2 regions of the Streptomyces monticola genome follow, and region 2 is predicted to be linked to the other one. Evidence: riboswitches for the same ligand, from Rfam matches in the RefSeq annotation. Region 2 holds a riboswitch; the other holds the start of a gene.
What was found. A riboswitch is a leader RNA that binds a small molecule or an ion and turns the genes downstream of it on or off. The one in region 2 is predicted to bind S-adenosylmethionine.
Positions count from the first base shown of each region.

Region 1: another riboswitch for S-adenosylmethionine. It lies ahead of ACFQVC_RS33325 (aminotransferase class V-fold PLP-dependent enzyme); the one in region 2 lies ahead of thrC (threonine synthase).

Region 1 covers NZ_JBHTCF010000019.1:58,119-65,505, reverse strand. Annotated here, with positions in the region: gene ACFQVC_RS33340 (response regulator transcription factor) at 1-408, shown strand, start outside; gene ACFQVC_RS33335 (SLC13 family permease) at 566-1,984, shown strand; gene ACFQVC_RS33330 (glycerate kinase family protein) at 2,034-3,209, shown strand; gene ACFQVC_RS33325 (aminotransferase class V-fold PLP-dependent enzyme) at 3,236-4,648, opposite strand; SAM riboswitch class IV at 4,823-4,940, opposite strand; gene trpD (anthranilate phosphoribosyltransferase) at 5,061-6,125, opposite strand; gene qcrB (cytochrome bc1 complex cytochrome b subunit) at 6,257-7,387, opposite strand, start outside.
Region 2 covers NZ_JBHTCF010000007.1:338,722-346,108, forward strand. Annotated here, with positions in the region: gene ACFQVC_RS19515 (MoaD/ThiS family protein) at 14-292, opposite strand; gene thrC (threonine synthase) at 365-1,690, opposite strand; SAM riboswitch class I at 1,675-1,821, opposite strand; gene ACFQVC_RS19525 (glucosyl-3-phosphoglycerate synthase) at 1,982-2,929, shown strand; gene ACFQVC_RS19530 (DUF7927 domain-containing protein) at 3,010-5,070, shown strand; gene ACFQVC_RS19535 (alpha,alpha-trehalose-phosphate synthase (UDP-forming)) at 5,189-6,565, shown strand; gene otsB (trehalose-phosphatase) at 6,597-7,387, opposite strand, start outside.

The DNA of each region.
Region 1 (7,387 bases), on a different contig from region 2:
GACACCGTCGCCGGGCTCGAAGGCGGCGCCGACGACTGGATGACCAAGCCGTTCCGCTTCGAGGAGCTGCTTGCCCGGGTGCGCCTCAGGCTGCGCACGGCGGCCCGCGCACCGGAGGTGACGGTGCTGCGCAGCGGCGAGCTGAGCCTCGACCTGCGGACGCGCAGGGCGCGTTCGGGCGAGCGGACGGTGGATCTCACGGCCCGGGAGTTCGTCCTGCTCGAACTCTTTCTGCGCCACCCAGGGCAGGTGCTCGCGCGGGAGCAGATCCTCTCCCATGTGTGGGGATACGACTTCGACCCCGGCTCCAACATCGTGGACGTCTATGTGCGGGCGCTGCGCAAGAAGCTGGGGGCGGAGCGGGTGGAGACGGTACGCGGGATGGGGTACCGGCTGCCCGGCAGCTGAGCGGGGAGCGGGGGCGACGGAGCGCGGCGGGAGGGCGTCTTGGTGCTGCGTGGGGGCGTCTGGGCGCGGCATGGTGACGCCTGGGCGCGCCGCCGGGTGAACTTCCTTTCATTTACGGCTCATAGAGGGCTCACCGCCACTCGACAGGCTGCCGTACGTGACCCTGAACCTCCGCCAGTCGGTGACCCTGTGCGTGGCGCTCTCGCTGTGCGCCCTGCTCCTGGTACCCGGCAACTTCCCCGGCCTGAGCGGCGACGCCCGCCTCACCCTCGCCGTCTTCGCGCTCGCGACCTGTGCCTGGATCGGCACGCCGATCGACGACACCTACATAGCGCTCGGCGCCGGTCTCGCCCTCACCGCGACCGGAGTGATCAGCAGCGACACCCTCTTCGGCACCCTCGGCGACGAGACGGTGTGGCTGCTCATCTGCGCCTTCGTGCTCGCCGCCGCCGTGGCCCGCACGGGCCTCGCGGGGCGGGCGGCGGCCTTCCTGGTCAGCGGGGCGCGCAGCGTACGGCAGTTGACGCATCTGACCACCGCTGCGCTGGTCGTCACGGCCTTCGCGGTGCCCGCCACATCGGGGCGCGCGGCCCTCGCCCTGCCCGTGTTCCTGGCCCTGGCCAAAGTCCTTTCGGACCGCAGGCGACTGGTCGTGATGCTGGCGCTGCTCTTTCCGACCGTGATCCTGCTGTCGGCGGTGGCGACCCTGATCGGTGCGGGGGCGCATCTGATCACCGTGTCGGTCCTGTGGGAGGCCACCGGCGACCGCATCGGTTTCACCCAGTGGCTGCTGCTCGGTCTTCCGCTCGCCGTCGTCTCCTCCCATCTGGCCGCCGAGGTCGTGCTGTTGACGACGACCCGGCGCGCCGACCGGAGCGGTCCTGTGCGCATCACCGCCGAACAGATCCAGGACCACAGCGAGCAGCCGGTCACCGGTCCGCTGTCCGCCGCCGAGGCCCGCTGCGCGCTGCTCCTGGCCACCGTCGTGGCCCTGTGGTGCAGTGAGCCGCTGCACCAAGTGCCGCCCGCCGTGGTCGCGTTGATCGGCGCGATCGTCGCGGCATCCCCCGCACTCGGCACCGTACGCCTCAAGGACGCCCTCAAGACCGTGCCCTGGTCGCTGCTGCTCTTCATGGCCGCGACGATGGCGATGGGGGTCGCGCTCGCCGACTCGGGCGCCGCGAAATGGCTGGTGTCGGGGCTGCCCGTGGCCCTGTCGCCCGGGGTGTTCCTCGCCGTGGTCGTCGCGATCAGCACGGCCGCCCACCTCGTCCTGCAGTCCCGTTCGGCGCGTTCGTCGGTCCTGGTCCCGCTGGTCGTGGCGGCCGCTGTCGGCGCGGGCGTCAACCCGGTCGCCGCCGCCCTCGCCTCCACCGCCGCCGCGGGCTTCTGCCACACCCTGCCCGCCTCCGCGAAGCCGGTGACGCTCTTCGCCGAGATACCCGGCACGCCCACCTACGCCCCGCGCGACCTGCTCCGCCTCTCCGCCGTCCTGGCCCCGCTGACGGCCGCGCTCGTCCTGCTCTTCGCCCTCGCCGTGTGGCCACTGCTCGGGGTGCCCGTGCTCAAGCCCTGACCACTCCCGGCCCTCGGTCCCCGTCCCTCAATACCTCAAGGAACCCATGATGCTCACCCGTATCGCCGTCGCCCCCAGCGGTTTCAAGGAGTCCCTGTCCGCCCGTGCCGCCGCCGAGGCCATCGCCGCCGGTGTCCGCCGGGTCGTGCCGCACGCCGAGGTCGACCTGATCCCCCTGGTCGACGGCGGCGAGGGCACGGCCGCCGCCCTGGCTTCGGCCACCGGCGGCCGACTGGTCGCCCTGCCCGCCACCGGCCCGGTGGGCGAGCCGGTGGGCACCCACTTCGCCCTCCTCGACGAGGACACGGCGGTGGTCGAGATGGCCGCCGTCGCCGGTCTGTCCCTGGTCCCCCGCACGCTGCGCGACCCCGGCGCGACCACGACCCACGGCGTGGGCGAGCTGATCCGCGCCGCCCTCGACACCGGGGTCCGCCGTATCCTCGTCGGCTGCGGAGACTCCGGTACGTCGGACGGCGGCGCCGGCGCGCTGCAGGCGCTCGGCGCCCGGCTGCTCACCGAGAGGGGCTATGAACTGCCGCGCGGCGGCCGTGAGCTGACCCGCCTCGACCGGATCGACCCGAGCGGTCTCGACCCACGGCTCAAGGACGTCGAGCTGCTCGTGGCCTGCAATCCGTTCAACGTCCTGTGCGGCGAGCGCGGCGTCGCCCGGGTCTTCGGCCCGCAGAAGGGCGCGACACCCGAGCAGGTCGAGCAGCTCTCGGCGGGTCTGGACCGCTGGGCATACGTCCTCGAACGCGACCTCGGCTGCGGCGATCTGCGCGAAGGCCCCGGCACCGGCGCGTCCGGCGGCCTCGGAGCGGGCCTGGCGGCGCTCGGCGCCCGCCTGCTCCCCCGCTTCGATGTCCTCCTCGACCATCTCGACCTGGACGCCCGCCTGGCCCGCGCCGACCTGGTCCTCACCGCCGAGGGCGCCCTCGACCACCAGACGCCGCGCGGCAAGGTCCCCGCCGAAGTGGCCAGGCGCGCCAAGCGGTTCGGCCGCCCGGTCCTCGCCCTCGCGGGCACGATCGGCGAGGGCGCACACGATGTGCGGGCCGTGGGCGTGGACGCCTACAGCTCGATCCTGCCCGCCCCGGTCTCACTGCCCGAGGCGCTCGGCCGCGGCGGCGAGTTCCTCACGGACGCCACGGAGCGGGCCCTGCGCATGATCCTCCTCGGCACCCGCCTGGCCGAACCCGGCCGGACAGCGCCGCTGGCCGCCTGAGCCGGACGGCCCGCCCGGCCGCCCGATCAGCCGGCCGAAGCGGTGTCCGGCACGCAACGCCCGTCCTCGGTGCGGTAGTTCCACTGCGCACCGTCACGGACCAGCTCACGCACGGCCCGCACGAAACGCTCCACGTGCTCGTCCGGCGTACCGGCCCCGAAGCTCACCCGGATCGCGTTCAGCGACTTCTCACCGGGTGCGGCCTCGGGGGCGCCGCACTCGCCCTGCTCCTGCGGGTCGCTGCCCAGCAGGGTGCGCACCAGCGGGTGGGCGCAGAACAGGCCGTCGCGTACGCCGATCCCGTACTCCGCGGACAGCGCGGCCGCGAAGTGCGAGCTGTTCCAGCCCTCGACGACGAACGAGAGGACGCCGACCCGCGGGGCGTCGTCCCCGAACAGCGAGAGCACCTTCACCTCGGGCACCTCGGCCAGACCCTCCCGCACCCGCGCGATCAGCTCCTGCTCGCGCGCCACCAGGGAGTCGAACCCGGCCTCGGTGAGCGCCTTGCAGGCGGAGGCGATGGAGTAGGCGCCGATCACGTTCGGCGAACCGGCCTCGTGGCGAGCGGCGGTGGAGTGCCACTCCACGTCCACTCCGCCGTCGGTGCGCCGGGCCACGGACTTGGACGCCCCGCCGCCCGCGAGATACGGCTCCGCCGCCTGCAGCCAGTCGGCCCGCCCGGCGAGCACACCGGAGCCGAACGGCGCGTACAGCTTGTGCCCGGAGAAGGCGACCCAGTCGACGTCCAACTCGCTTACGGAGACGGGGTGATGGGGCGCGAGCTGCGCGGCGTCGAGCACGATCCGGGCGCCGTGCGCATGCGCGGCAGCGGCCAGCTCCCGCACCGGCCACAGCTCGCCGGTGACGTTCGAGGCGCCGGTGACACACACCAGAGCCGGACCGTAAGGGTCGCGGTCGGCAAGCGCCCGCTCCAGGGTGGCGACGGCCTCGCCGGGCGTACGGGGAGCGTTCAGATACGTCACGCGCGCGTCCCGCCACGGCAGCAGCGAGGCGTGGTGCTCGGTCTCGAAGACGAACACCTGGCAGTCGGCGGGGAGCGCGGCGGCCAGCAGGTTGAGGGAGTCGGTGGTGGACCGGGTGAACACGACCTGGTCGCCGGGACGGCAGCCGAGGAACTCCTCGACGGTCCTGCGCGCGTTCTCGAAGAGGTCGGTCGACAGCTGGGACAGATAGCCGGCCCCCCGGTGCACGCTGCCGTAGTACGGGGCGTACGCAGCCACGTCGTCCCACACGCGCTGCAGGGCCGGCGCGCTGGCCGCGTAGTCGAGTGCCGCGTAGCTCACCTCGCCGCCGGTCACGAGCGGCACGGTGACATCCCGGCCGAGGACGGGCAGCGGGGCACAGCAGGACTCGTCGGAGGCGGTGGCGGTGGCGGTGGCGGTGGCGGTGGCGGCGACAGAGGTGGCGGCGACAGACATGGCGAACTCCCGTATCAGGCAGGCGAACTCACTGCGTCCGGATACGCGGATGGGTATCGACGGCGCAGGAGGAGAAGAGAAAAAGAGGTACGCGGAAGTGGGGCGTTACGCCCTATCGCATTCGCTTGCTCACGAGACTGCTCCCTTGAGGACCAGGACCCCAGGGTGTGCAGGGGTCCGCGCTTGCCGCAGACCTCGCTGCCTGCGACCTGGTCTTCACCCGGGGCACCCCGCCACGGACGGAGGGTTGCCGGACAGCGGGCCGGGGCCTCGATCGCTGTCACTCATGACCTGCGCAGCATCTTGCCAGAAGATCGTCTACGCGCAAGGCGCAGTCCAGAATCCGGACTGCGCCCTGCGTCACACTCGTCGTCTCGCTCGTCGTCCCGCCCGTTCGCCGTTCAGGCGGCGTTCAGGCGTTGCTGGCCGCGACCCATCGGTCGAGGGCCTGCTTCGCGGCCCCGGAGTCGATCGACTCGGCCGCCTTGGCCATACCCGCGCGAATCTGCTCGGTCAGCGGCACGTCCGCCGGCTCGAGGGCGACCAGGGCCGCCGCCGAGTTGAGCAGCACCGCCTCCCGCACGGGGCCGGGCTCGCCGAGCAGCAGCCGCCGTGCGACATCCGCGTTGTACGAGGCGTCCGCGCCGCGCAGCGCCTCCACGGGCACCAGGTCGAGGCCCACGTCCCGCGGGTCGAAGGCCTCCTCGCGCACGGCGCCGTCGCGCACCACCCACACCCGGGAGGTCGCCGTGGTGGTCAGCTCGTCGAGGCCGTCGTCGCCGCGGAAGACCAGGGCTGATGACCCGCGCTCGGCGAGCACGCCCGCGAGGATCGGCGCCATCCGTGCGTCCGCGACACCGGTGGCCTGCGCCTTCACCCGGGCCGGGTTGGTCAGCGGCCCGAGGAAGTTGAAGGTGGTGCGGATCCCGAGCTCCTTGCGCGCCGCGGCCACATGGCGCAGCGCGGGGTGGAACTTCACGGCGAAGCAGAAGGTGACGCCCGCCTCGTCCGCGACTTCGGCGACCCGTCGCGGGGTCAGCTCCAGATTGACCCCGAGCTTCTCCAGGACGTCGGAGGCGCCGCTCGCGCTGGACGCGGCCCGGTTGCCGTGCTTGACGACCTTGGCGCCGGTGCCGGCGACCACGATCGCGGACATGGTGGAGATGTTCACGGTCTTCGCGCCGTCGCCGCCGGTGCCGACGATGTCGACGCTGGGCCCTGGCACCTCGATGGTGTTGGCGTGCTCGTACATCGTGCGCACCAGACCGGAGATCTCCTGCACGGTCTCGCCCTTGGCCCGCAGCGCCACCGCGAACCCGGCGATCTGCGCGTCGGTCGCCTCGCCGCGCATGATGCGGTCCATCGCCCAGGCGGTGTCGTCCGCGCTCTGGTCGCGCCCGTCGAGCAGTCCGTTCAGTACGTCGGGCCAGGTACGGCCCGCCGCGGTGTCGCCTCCAGCGGGGGTCGCAGCGCTCATGGCAGCTCCTGGTCTCGTACGAAAAATAAGGATGCGGGGTTCAGCCTAGCCAAGCCCGCAGACGGCAAAGAGCCCCGTCCAGCGAATGGACGGGGCTCAGAGCCGTGGCGATCAGGTACTGCTAGCGGTGATCAGTGGTGGCCGTGGCCGCTGGTGATCTCCTTGTACTCGTCTGCCGTGGGCTTGGGGATCTGGTTGTCCTCCCCGTAGAAGCCCTTGGAGAGCTTGGACCGCAGCTTCTGCGAACGCGACACCTTGCGCTGTACGCCGTTCTCGTCGACCTCAGGGCCGAGTTCGAGCGGCTTGTACTGCTCGTGCGCGGTGAGCGTGTGCAGCTGGTCCTGGCTGAGCGGCTCGTGCACCTCGATGAACTCACCGTGCGGCAGCCGCTTGATGATGCCGGACTCGCGTCCGTGCAGCACCTTCTCCTTGTCGCGCCGCTGCAGACCCAGGCAGATCCGCTTGGTGGCGATGAACGCGAGGACCGGGCCGACGAAGAAGAAGATCCGTACGAACCAGGTGATCGAGTTGATCGACAGATGGAAGTGCGTCGCCCAGAGGTCGTTTCCACCACCGATGAGCATGATGAAGTACGCCGTCACCCAGGCCACACCGAACGCGGTACGCGTCGGGGCGTTGCGCGGGCGGTCCAGGATGTGGTGCTCGCGCTTGTCCCCGGTGACCCAGGACTCGATGAACGGGTAGACCGCGATGGCCGCGAGCACCAGCGGGAAGACGATCAGCGGGATGAACACACCCAGGACGAGCGTGTGGCCCCACAGGTTGATCTCCCAGCCGGGCATCACTCGGATCAGACCCTCGGCGAAGCCCATGTACCAGTCGGGCTGGGCGCCGGTGGACACCTGGTCCGGGCGATAGGGGCCGAGGGCCCAGATCGGGTTGATCGAGGCGATCGCCGCGACGGCCGCGATGACACCGAAGACCAGGAAGAAGAAGCCTCCGGCCTTGGCCATGTAGACCGGCAGCAGCGGCATGCCGACCACGTTCTTGTTGGTCTTGCCGGCACCCGCGAACTGCGTGTGCTTGTGGTAGAAGACCAGGATCAGGTGCGCCACGAGCAGGCCGAGCATGATGCCCGGCAGCAGCAGGATGTGCACCGAGTAGAACCGGGCCACGAAGTCGCCGCCGGGGAACTCGCCGCCGAACAGGAACATCGACAGATACGTGCCGATGACCGGGACGGACAGGATCGCGCCCTGCATGAAGCGGACACCGGTGCCGGAGAGCAGGTCGTCCGGGAG
Region 2 (7,387 bases):
GCTCGGTAAACGGTCAGCAGCCGCCCGCGACGGCCGGAATGATCGAGACGCCGGCACCGTCCGGAGTCGCCGTCTCAAGACCCTGCTCGAAACGGACGTCGTCGTCGTTCACGTACACGTTCACGAACCGGCGCAGCTTGCCCTGGTCGTCGAGGACGCGGGCGGCGATACCGGTGTGGTTCTTCTCCAGGTCCGCGATGACCTCGCCGAGGGTGCCGCCCTCGGCGGCGACCTCGGCCTGACCGCCGGTGTAGGTGCGCAGGATGGTGGGGATGCGGACGTTGACGCTCATGGGGTTCACCTCTGGGTCCGGGGGCGGAGCACCCCGGTTACGGGAAGGGCGGGGTCGGGAAGCTAAGGGAATTCAGGCCAGACCGGCGGCGCGGAACGCGTCAAGCGAAGGCTTGATGGTGGCCGTGGCCTGCGAGGTCTCCGCGACGGCGTCGAGGGTCTTCAGGCCGTCACCGGTGTTGAGGACGACCGTGGTCAGCGACGGATCCAGCTGACCGCTCTCGACCAGCTTCTTCGTGACACCGACGGTCACACCCCCCGCGGTCTCCGCGAAGATCCCCTCGGTCCGGGCCAGCAGCTTGATCGCGTCCACGACCTGCTCGTCGTTCACGTCCTCGACCGCACCGCCCGTGCGACGGGCGATGTCCAGGACGTAGGGACCGTCGGCCGGGTTGCCGATGGCGAGCGACTTGGCGATGGTGTCCGGCTTCTGCGGGCGTACGACGTCGTGGCCGGCCTTGAAGGCCGTCGACACCGGGGAGCAGCCCTCGGCCTGGGCGCCGAAGATCTTGTACGGCTTGTCCTCGACCAGCCCGAGCTTGATCAGCTCCTGCAGCCCCTTGTCGATCTTCGTGAGCTGCGAGCCGGACGCGATCGGGATGACGAGCTGGTCGGGCAGGACCCAGCCCAGCTGCTCGCAGATCTCGTACGCGAGGGTCTTGGAGCCCTCGCCGTAGTACGGCCGGAGGTTCACATTGACGAAGCCCCAGCCCTCGCCGAGGGGGTCGCCGATGAGCTCGGAGCAGAAGCGGTTCACATCGTCGTAGTTGCCCTCGATGCCGACGAGCTCGCCGCCGTAGACCGCGGCCATGACGACCTTGCCCTGCTCCAGGTCGTGCGGGATGAACACACAGGAGCGGAAGCCGGCGCGGGCGGCGGCGGCGCCGACGGCACCCGCGAGGTTGCCGGTGGAGGAGCAGGAGAGGGTGGTGAAGCCGAAGGCGCGGGCGGCCTCCAGGGCCTGGGCGACGACGCGGTCCTTGAAGGAATGCGTCGGGTTGCCCGAGTCGTCCTTGATGAACAGGCCGCCGGTGACGCCGAGTTCACGCGCGAGGTTGTCGGCCTTGACCAGCTTGGTCCAGCCCGGGTTCAGATTGGGCTTGGACGCCACGTCCGCGGGGACGGGCAGCAGCGGTGCGTACCGCCAGATGTTGTCGGGACCGGCCTCGATCTTCTCGCGGAGCGCCTCGGGGTCGCCGACCGGGAGGTCGTAGGCGACTTCGAGCGGCCCGAAACACAGCTCGCAGGCGAAGATCGGTCCGAGCGGGAAGCGCTCACCGCATTCGCGGCAGGAGAGGCCGGAGGCGGGACCCAGATCGACGGACGTGCCGGGAGTGGTGGTGGTTTCAACCGTCTGTACAGCCATGGAGGCGAGGCCCTTTCTCCTCATCTTCCTCATGACGCATCTCGCCATGAGACGGATTTGGCACCTTCCCTAGTCAGTGGCCTCGCGTGCATGCGGAGCGAAGGCTGACTGGAGGGTTGCCGGGGCTTCAACGGGCCGTATCCCTCTGCCCCTCTGGATGAGCGGTATGACCCGGTACCTGCCGGGTGTTTGTCGCGCGGTGACCCCGACATGCGGCGGCCATGCGCGTTGTTCAAGACTGTAACCGACGGCAGTGACAGTTGAGATAGTCGTCCGAACCGCGAGATGGATCACATCCACCGCCCATGTGAGGGGATCCGGGACGTGCTCGAAGAGGTGGAGTGCTGGCTGACCAGGCGCTCCTGGTCCGTGACCGACCGCCCGCTGGACCAGCTTCTCGCCGCGAAGGCGAAGTCCGGCAGCACGGTCAGCGTGGTGCTGCCCGCGCTCGACGAGGAGGCCACGGTGGGCGAGATCGTGACGGTGATCCGCCGTGAGCTGATGGCTCCCGGGGCGGCCCTGGTCGATGAGCTCGTGGTGGTCGACTCGGGCTCCACCGACCGTACGGCCGAGGTGGCCGCCGCGGCCGGGGCGCGGGTGGTGCACCGGGACGCGATACTTCCGCGGCTGCCGGCGCTGCCCGGCAAGGGCGAGGTGCTCTGGCGGTCGCTCCTGGTGACCGCCGGCGACATCGTGTGCTTCGTCGACGCCGACCTCAGGGAGTTCTCCGCGGACTTCGTCTCCGGGATCGTGGGGCCGCTGCTCACCGACCCGGACCTGCAGTTCGTGAAGGCGATGTACGACCGTCCACTGGGTGAGACGGCCGGCCAGGGCGGCCGGGTCACCGAGCTGGTGGCGCGGCCGCTGCTCAATCTGCACTGGCCCCAACTGGCGGGCTTCGTGCAGCCGTTGGGCGGCGAGTACGCGGCCAGGCGCTCCCTGCTCGAACAGCTCCCCTTCCCGGTCGGGTACGGCGTGGAGCTCGGCCTCCTGGTCGACGCGCTGCACACCGTGGGCCTCGACGCGCTCGCCCAGGTCGACGTCGGGGTCCGCAAGCACCGCCACCAGGACGGCCGGGCCCTCGGCCGGATGGCGGCGGCCATCTACCGCACGGCACAGCTGCGGCTCGCCCGCGGCCATCTCGTCCGCCCGCGTCTGACCCAGTTCGAGCGGGGGGAACAGGGCTTCGAGCCGCGCACTCACGAGGTGGACACCGAGGAGCGGCCGCCGATGGCCAATATCGCGGAGTACACGGAACGACGCGTGGCGTAACCGATCGCGATCATGGTTATTGCCTAAATTTCCCACTTATGTGGGTTAGACATGGAAAGCCTAATTCGCGGCGCCGGGCAGTGACCCGGCTCGTCGGGGCGCTGGTCGCCGCCGCCGCTGCCGCCACCTCACTGGTCGGTGCCGCGGCCCCCGCCGCGGCCGTGGTCGTCGAGCCCTTCGCCAAGCGCTACGACGAAGCCCTGTACGGCGACTTCAAGACCATCGGCAACGCCGTCCTCGACTGCCCGAACACCCCGGCCGACGTCGCGGCCCGCTGCCGCTCCGCGCAGGCCGGGACGAGCAACGAGAACAACAACCAGTTCGACATGCAGTACCTGGACACGGCCGGGTTCAGCCAGACCGTGCTGAACTCCAGCACGGGCAAGGTGCAGATCCCGCCGGGTTCGAAGATCGCGTACGCCCGGCTCTTCTGGGGCGGCAACGACGGCACGTACAAGCTCGGCCGCAACCAGATCAAGCGCTGCGACACCGCGGGCGTGGCCACCTCTCCGGCCGGCGACCCGCTCACCACCAAGCCGGTCCTCAAGGTCAACGGCGGCGCCGAGTCCCAGGTGGGCATCGAGAACGCCGTGAAGACACCCGCCGCGGTCGGCGGCCCGCACTACTACACGGCCGAGGCCGACGTCACCTCCCAGTTCCAGTCGATGGCCTCAGGCACCGACGTGCCGGTCTCCGTCGGCAACGTGTGGGCGCCCACCGGCAAGGGCTGCGTCGGCGGCTGGTCGCTGACCGTCGTCTACAAGTACGACGCCCCCAACGCGCAGTACGCGCCCGACCGCCGCAACGTCTACATCTACGGCGGCCACGTGGTGCAGCAGTCCAAGGACCCGGACACCACCATCACGGTCGACGGCTTCTACCGCACCGGCAGCGGCAAGCTGCGCGCCAGCACCACCGCCTACGAGGGCGACGCGAATGTGGCCGGTGACCAGTTCCTGGTGAACGGCACCAATATCGCCAACAACGAGGGCTCGACGAACAACTTCTTCAACAGTCACGCCGAGGGCTGTCTCGACCCTTGCGACAACAACAACTTCAGTATCGACGCGGAGACCGTCGACATCCCCGCGGGAACCATCCCGCAGGGCGCGACCTCCGCGAAGCTGACGTTCCGCACCAAGGGCGATACGTATGTGCCGTCGGCCCTGGCCTTCTCGGTGCCGGTGCCCGACCTGGAGGTCACCAAGACGGCCTCGCCCAAGACCGTGGAGCCCGGCGGCACCCTCACGTACACGGTGAAGGCGAAGAACATCAGCCGACTGCCGTATCCCAGCGCCAAGTTCAGCGACGACCTCACCGACAACCTCGACGACGCGACGTACAACAACGACGCGAAGGCGACCATCGGCGATGTCTCCTACAGCGAACCGAAGGTGAGCTACCAGGGCGACATCCCCGCCGGGCAGACCGCGACCGTCACCTACTCGGTGACGGTCAACGACCCCGTCAGCGGTGACGGCAAGCTGAAGAACAACGTCGACGTCGAGTCCCCGCGCTCCAACTGCGAGGCGGACAGCACCGACCCGGCCTGCGGCACCACACCGGTGGTCGGGTCGCCGCCGGCGCCGCCGCAGCAGGCGTTCCTCACCATCGTCAACACCGCCACCCCGCCGGTGGTGCCGCCGTGCGCCTCGACGACCAACACCATCGTCATCAAGAACACCTCGACCCACACCCGCAAGGACGCCGTCATCGACTGGCCCGTCCGGGCCGGCTCCGCCCCCGTCGCCAGCGGCGGCACCGTCACCAAGAAGGGCTCGGTCTACGTCTGGAAGGGCGATGTTCCCGCAGGCGGCAAGGTCACCATCACCCAGAAGGTCAAGGCCTCCTGCACCCCCGGTGACGTCACCGTGATCACTGTGACCGCGCGGGTGCCGAAGACCAGCTGCCCGGCGATGGACACCCGCGCCGGCGGCGGCACCGACCCCTGCACCTCGGTCATCACCAGCTCACGGGTCCAGGGCCGGCCGGCTCCCGCCGGGCACTCCGGCCAGTCCGCTCCGCAGCTCGCGGAGACCGGCACCGACTCGCCGACGCTGCTCTACGGCGGCCTCGCCGTCGTCCTGTGCGGCCTCGGAGCGCTCGCCCTGGCAGCGGCGCGAGGACGCGACCGGGACTGATCCCACCTCCGGGCGAAGGGGCACTCACCCCTCCCCCCTTCCCCCCTCACCGTGCGGCCGGGCTCATGTGAGCCCGGCCGTACGTTTGAGCGTTTCCGGGCTTGGCTAAGTTGGCGTCATGGCTGCACCGATTCTCGTCGCGTCCAACCGAGGCCCCGTGTCGTACTCCGCACGCGAGGACGGCACCTTCGACACCAAGCGGGGCGGCGGCGGACTCGTCTCCGGGCTCTCCGCGATCGGCCCCGACGCGGGCGCCCTCTGGGTGTGCTCGGCCCTCTCCGACGACGACCGCGAGGCAGTGCGCCGCGGCGTCGCCGAGCCGGGTGTGCGGATGCTCGACATCGACGCCGCCGTGCACGCCGACGCGTACAACGGCATCGCCAACTCCGTCCTGTGGTTTGTGCACCACCTGCTGTACCAGACGCCCCTGGAGCCGGTCTTCGGCACGGAGTTCCGGCGCCAGTGGGCCGCGTACGAGAACTACAACCGGGCCTTCGCCGAGGCACTCGCGGCCGAGGCTGCGCCCGGCGCGGCGGTGCTCGTGCAGGACTACCACCTGGCCCTGGTGCCCGGGATGCTGCGCGCCCTGCGCGACGACCTGCGCATCGGGCACTTCTCGCACACGCCGTGGGCACCGGTCGACTACTTCCGGATGCTGCCCGACGACATCGCCGAGCAGCTCCTGCACGGCATGCTCGGCGCGGACCGGCTCGGCTTCCTGACCCGGCGGTGGGCGGACGCGTTCGAGGCCTGCTGCGCCGCCGTCGTCGGCGGCACCGGCGGCACCCGGATCGGGGTGCACGGCCTCGGGGCCGACGCGGACTTCCTGCGGGAGCGGGCACACAGGGACGACGTGGACGAGCGGATGGCGGCCCTGCGCGAGCAGATCGGCGGGCCGGAGCGGCGCACGGTCGTGCGGGTGGACCGCACCGAACTGTCCAAGAACATCGTGCGCGGCCTGCACGCCTACCGGCAGCTCCTGGAGGACCGCCCCGAGTGGCGCGAGCGCGTCGTGCACATCGCGTTCGCCTACCCCTCGCGGCAGGATCTCGCGGTGTACCGCGACTACACAGCCGAGGTCGCACGGGTCGCCGACGACATCAACTCCACGTTCGGCACGCCGGGTTGGACCCCGGTGATCCTGCACGTCAAGGATGACTTCGCCCGCTCGCTCGCCGCCTACCGGCTCGCGGACGTCGCCCTCGTCAACCCCATCCGCGACGGCATGAACCTGGTCGCCAAGGAAGTGCCGGTCGTCTCCGACGAGGGCTGCGCACTCGTGCTCTCACGGGAGGCCGGGGCGTACGAGGAGCTGGGCGAGGACGCGGTGGTGGTGAACCCGTACGACGTGACGGGCACGGCGGCGGCGCTGCACACCGCCCTGTGCATGCCGCAGGACGAACGCGCCGAACGCACGAAGCGCCTGGCGGCAGCGGCCACGGCGCTGCCGCCGGAGCAGTGGTTCCTGGAACAGCTGCGCGCACTCGACGACTGAGGGCACTCGTCAACCGAGAGCAGGGGCGCGGCTACTGGGCCGCGAGAGCCGCGAGCAGCGCGACCACGCCGCCCGGCCCCGGCACCACCAGGTCGCCCCGCTCCGCGAGCTCCGGTACCTCCGTGCTGCCGCTGCACACCAAAAGCCCCGGCACCCCGTCCGACCGCAGCTTCTCCACCGCCGCGAAGGCGGGCAGATCGCCCAGGTCGTCCCCGGCGTACAGCACGGACTCCGCGCCCACTTCGCGTACGTACGACGCCAGGGCGACGCCCTTGTCCATGCCGGGCGGGCGCAGCTCGACCACATAGCGGCCCGGCTCGGTGATCAGCCCATGCCGCGCGGCCAGCTCCGCGAGCGGGGTGCGCAAGGTGTCGAAGAGGGCCTGCGGGTCGTCCGCGCGGCGGGTGTGGACCGCCACCGCCCGCCCCTTCTCCTCGATCCACGTGCCGTGCCAGGCCCCCAACGCGTCCAGGAATCCGGGCAGTTCGGCCCGGGCGGCGGCCACTCCCGGGGGTGGCTCCGGAGCCTGGACCGTGCCGGAGACGGCGTCCCAGCGCTCCGCGCCGTAGTGCCCGAGCACCACCAGGTGCTGCAGGCCGTCCACGCCCGCGAAGCCGCCGTAGCGAACGGCCACGCCCGCGGGGCGGCCGGTGATCACGGCCACGGAGGCGACCCGGGGGGCGAGGGCGGCCAGTGCCGCGACCGCGTCCGGGTGCGCCCTGGCCTGCTCCGGGTCGGGCACGATCTCGGCGAGCGTGCCGTCGAAGTCGAGGGCCACGAGGGCGCGTTCGGGGCGGGCGAGGAGAGCGGTGAGGCCCTCGC